Regions from separate parts of the Streptomyces venezuelae genome, predicted to be linked through region 2. Evidence: riboswitches for the same ligand, from Rfam matches in the RefSeq annotation. Region 2 holds a riboswitch; the other holds the start of a gene.
What was found. Region 2 has a riboswitch for S-adenosylmethionine ahead of thrC (threonine synthase). Riboswitches for the same ligand answer to the same signal wherever they lie in the genome.
Positions count from the first base shown of each region.

Region 1: linked by a shared signal. The riboswitch ahead of DEJ47_RS33575 (hypothetical protein) and the one ahead of thrC (threonine synthase) in region 2 are both predicted to bind S-adenosylmethionine.

Region 1 covers NZ_CP029193.1:7,409,775-7,411,970, forward strand. The annotation lists gene DEJ47_RS33570 (radical SAM protein) at 1-1,111, shown strand, start outside; SAM riboswitch class IV at 1,134-1,243, shown strand; gene DEJ47_RS33575 (hypothetical protein) at 1,288-1,581, shown strand; gene DEJ47_RS33580 (SDR family oxidoreductase) at 1,680-2,196, shown strand, end outside.
Region 2 covers NZ_CP029193.1:3,722,024-3,724,219, forward strand. The annotation lists gene thrC (threonine synthase) at 1-946, opposite strand, end outside; SAM riboswitch class I at 940-1,087, opposite strand; gene DEJ47_RS17130 (glucosyl-3-phosphoglycerate synthase) at 1,244-2,188, shown strand.

The DNA.
Region 1 (2,196 bases), 3.7 Mb from region 2:
CCTCACCGGCGGCCCGTACGAGCTGCGCCGCACCGTCGTCTCGGTGCGTGTCAACCCGTCCTCGCCCTACCGCGTCGCCGCCGACGACAACGGCGTGCTCGGCCTCTACCTGGACGGGGCGCGGATCTCCGACGTCGGCCTGCCCCCGATGCCGGACTACTACCGGCACACGCTGGAGAACGGCAAGTCGGTGATGGAGGTGGCGCCCACCATCCAGTGGGGCTACCTCATCTACCTGACCGTCTTCCGGGTCTGCCAGTACTTCGGCGCCAAGGAGGAGTGCCAGTACTGCGACATCAACCACAACTGGCGCCAGCAGAAGGCGGCGGGCCGCCCCTACACGGGCGTGAAGCCGATGGACGAGGTTCTCGAAGCCCTCGCCATCATCGACAAGTACGACACGAACAAGTCGTCCACCGCGTACACGCTCACCGGCGGCGCCATCACCACGCGGCTCCAGGGCAAGGACGAGGCCGACTTCTACGGGCAGTACGCGAAGGCCATCGAGGAGCGCTTCCCGGGCCGCTGGATCGGCAAGGTCGTCGCCCAGGCCCTGCCCAAGGAGGACGTGCAGCGCTTCCACGACTACGGAGTGCGGATCTACCACCCGAACTACGAGGTGTGGGACCCGTACCTGTTCGAGCGGTACTGCCCCGGCAAGGAGCGCTACGTCGGCCGTGACGAGTGGCACCGCCGCATCCTGGACTCCGCCGAGGTGTTCGGGCCGCGCAACGTGATCCCGAACTTCGTCGCGGGCGTCGAGATGGCCGAGCCGTTCGGCTTCAAGACGGTCGACGAGGCCATCGACTCCACGGTGGAGGGTCTGCAGTACTTCATGTCGCGCGGCATCACGCCCCGCTTCACCACCTGGTGCCCGGAGCCCACGACGCCGCTCGGCAAGGCGAACCCGCAGGGCGCGCCGCTGGAGTACCACGTGCGGCTCCTGGAGGCCTACCGCGCGACGATGGAGGCGAACGGCCTCACCTCGCCGCCCGGCTACGGCCCCGCGGGCCCCGGCAACGCGGTCTTCTCGGTCAGCTCCTTCATGGACAGCCTGCCCGCCGAGAAGGCCGCTCCGGAGGACGCGATTACTCCCGCGACGGCCGGCTAGGCGAGGTGTTACGGTCGGGGCGGGTCACGAGTTCCAGTGTCAAGCCCCGGCTCGCTGGACGGCACCCCGCTCCGTCGCGGGTGCCCCGGGTGACGACCCGCCCCGTGCGACGTGCACGGGGAACGGCGGATCACCGGGTCGGCGAAACCCGGGGTCCACGACTCCGGAGGCGCCCCATGACGCATTCCCCCGCGCACGACAACCGTGACACCTCAATCGACGTGCTCCTGTCCTCGTACGACGTCGCCGACGACGGCCGCATCGCTCTCCACGTGCTCGGCCCGACCCGTGGCGTTCCCGCGGTCCTGTGGACGCGCGACCCGCAGCACCTGCGCCGCGTGCTGCGCGACCACAAGGGCCTCGCCCAGTGGCAGCCCCACCGGAACGTGCTGAGGCTGCGGTGCGACACGGCGGGCACCACGCTGGTCGGCGTGGCCGCCGGGGCGGGCCACGAAGCCGCTCGCGGCTGACCAAGATCACCGGTTCGTAGGATGACGGCGGATCCGGGCGCGGGCGATCCCCGCGCCCGGACGGCGCGACAGTCAGCCACCCAGAGCCGGAGGTCCCCGTGCAGCACCACCCCGTCACCGTCGTCACCGGCGGAAGCCGCGGTATCGGCGCCGCTGTCAGCGCCCGTCTCGCCGAGGACGGCCACGACGTCGTGATCGGCTACCGGTCGAACGCGGGCGCCGCCGAGGAGGCCGCCGCGGCGGTCCGCGCGGCGGGCCGCCGCTGTGTCACCGTCGAGGTCGACACCGCCGACGAAACCGACGTCGACCGTCTCTTCGACGCCGCCGCCGGGCTCGGCCCGGTCACCGGGCTGGTCAACAACGCCGGGGTGAGCGGGCCTGTCGGGACCCTCGCCGACGCGGACGCCGAGGGCATGCGCCGGGCGCTCGAAGTGAACGTACTCGGTTATCTGCTCTGCGCCCGGCGGGCGGTACGGGACATGAAGGCCAACGGCGGCGGCGCCATCGTGAACGTCTCGTCCGCCGCCGCGACGCTCGGCGCTCCCGGCGAGTACGTCCACTACGCAGCCGCGAAGGGCGCCGTCGACACCATGACGGTCGGCCTGTCCAAGGAGG
Region 2 (2,196 bases):
AGCACCCCTCCGCCTGCGCGCCGAAGATCTTGTAGGGCTTGTCCTCGACGAGGCCGAGGGCGATGAGCTCCTTGAGCCCCTTGTCGATCTTCGTGAGCTGCGAGCCGGACGCGATCGGGACGACGAGCTGGTCGGGGAGGACCCAGCCGAGCTGCTCGCAGATCTCGTACGCGAGGGTCTTGGAGCCCTCGCCGTAGTACGGCCGCAGGTTGACGTTGACGAAGCCCCAGCCCTCGCCCAGCGGGTCGCCGATGAGCTCGGAGCAGAAGCGGTTCACGTCGTCGTAGTTGCCCTCGATGCCGACGAGCTCGCCGCCGTAGACCGCGGCCATGACGACCTTGCCCTGCTCCAGGTCGTGCGGGATGAACACGCAGGACCGGAAGCCGGCGCGGGCCGCCGCGGCGCCCACCGCGCCCGCGAGGTTGCCCGTGGAGGAGCAGGACAGCGTGGTGAAGCCGAAGGCGCGCGCCGCTTCGAGCGCCTGCGCGACGACGCGGTCCTTGAAGGAGTGGGTGGGGTTGCCGGAGTCGTCCTTGACGAACAATTTGCCCTGCTGGACGCCGAGTTCCTTCGCGAGGTTGTCGGCCTTGACGAGCTTGGTCCAGCCGGGGTTCAGGTTCGGCTTGTCGGCCACGTCGGCGGGGACGGGCAGGAGCGGGGCGTAGCGCCAGATGTTGGCGGGGCCTGCCTCGATCTGCTTGCGCAGGGCCTCCGGGTCGCCGAGGGGCAGGTCGTACGCGACTTCGAGGGGGCCGAAACACTCGGCGCAGGCGAAGATCGGGCCGAGCGGGAACGTGGTGCCGCACTCACGGCAGGAGAGGCCGGACGCGGGCCCGAGGTCCACGGAAGAGGCGGCGCTTCCGGAGGTGCTTCCGGAGGTGCTCTCGGAGGTGCTTTCGGTGGCGACAGTCTGCACAGCCATGGAGGCGAGGCCCTTTCTCCTCATCTTCCTCGCGACGCATTTCGCCGCGAGACGGAATTGGCACCTTCGCCGGCCGGGAGCCTCGCTGCGTTTGACTGCGCGAGACCGACTGGGTGGTTGCCGGGGCTTCAACGGGCCGTATCCCTCTGCCCCTCTGGATGAGCGGTATTCGATTGTGAGTTTCGATTGTCGTCGGCGAACGCGGTGGTGACCCCGACATGCGATGGCCACCGGCGTTGTTCAAGACTGTAACCGAAGCCCCGGACCCTTGAGATAGTCGTCCGAACCGCGAGATGGATCACATATGGGAGGACCACGACCGTGCTGGAAGAGGTCGAGCACTGGCTGAGCAGGCGTTCCTGGTCCGTCGCCGACCGCCCGCTGGACCTGCTGGCCGCGGCCAAGCGGGCGGGTGGCGCGTCGGTGAGCGTCGTGCTGCCCGCGCTCGACGAGGAAGGGACGGTCGGTGAGATCGTCGCCGAGATCCGCCGTGAGCTGATGGAGAGGGTTCCGCTGGTCGACGAGCTGCTCGTCGTCGACTCCGGCTCGACGGACCGTACGGCGGAGGTCGCCGCCGCCGCGGGCGCCAAGGTCGTCCACCGCGACGCGATCCTGCCGCGCCTTCCGGCCGTGGCGGGCAAGGGCGAGGTGCTGTGGCGCTCGCTGCTCGCGACGAGCGGCGACATCGTGGCGTTCGTCGACGCGGACCTGAAGGAGTTCTCGGCGGACTTCGTCTCGGGGATAGTCGGCCCGCTGCTCACCGACCCGGACGTGGCGTTCGTGAAGGCGATGTACGACCGGCCGCTCGCGGGGGCGGGCGGGCAGGGCGGCCGGGTGACGGAGCTGATGGCGCGGCCGCTCCTGAACATGCACTGGCCGCGGCTGGCGGGGTTCGTGCAGCCGCTGGGCGGCGAGTACGCGGCGCGCAGGTCGCTCCTGGAGCGGCTGCCGTTCCCCGTCGGGTACGGCGTGGAGCTGGGCCTGCTCGTCGACGCGCTGCACACCGTGGGCCTGGACGCGCTGGCGCAGGTCGACGTGGGGGTGCGCAGGCACCGGCACCAGGACGGGCAGGCGCTCGGGCGGATGGCGGCGGCGATCTACCGGACGGCGCAGGTGCGGCTGGCGCGCGGTCATCTCGTACGTCCCGAGCTCACGCAGTTCGTCCGGGGCGAGGGCGGGTTCGAGCCGAGGACGCATCCGGTGGACACGGAGGAGAGGCCGCCGATGGCGGATGTCGCCGAGTACGCGCACCGGCGCGTGGCGTAACCACCGTA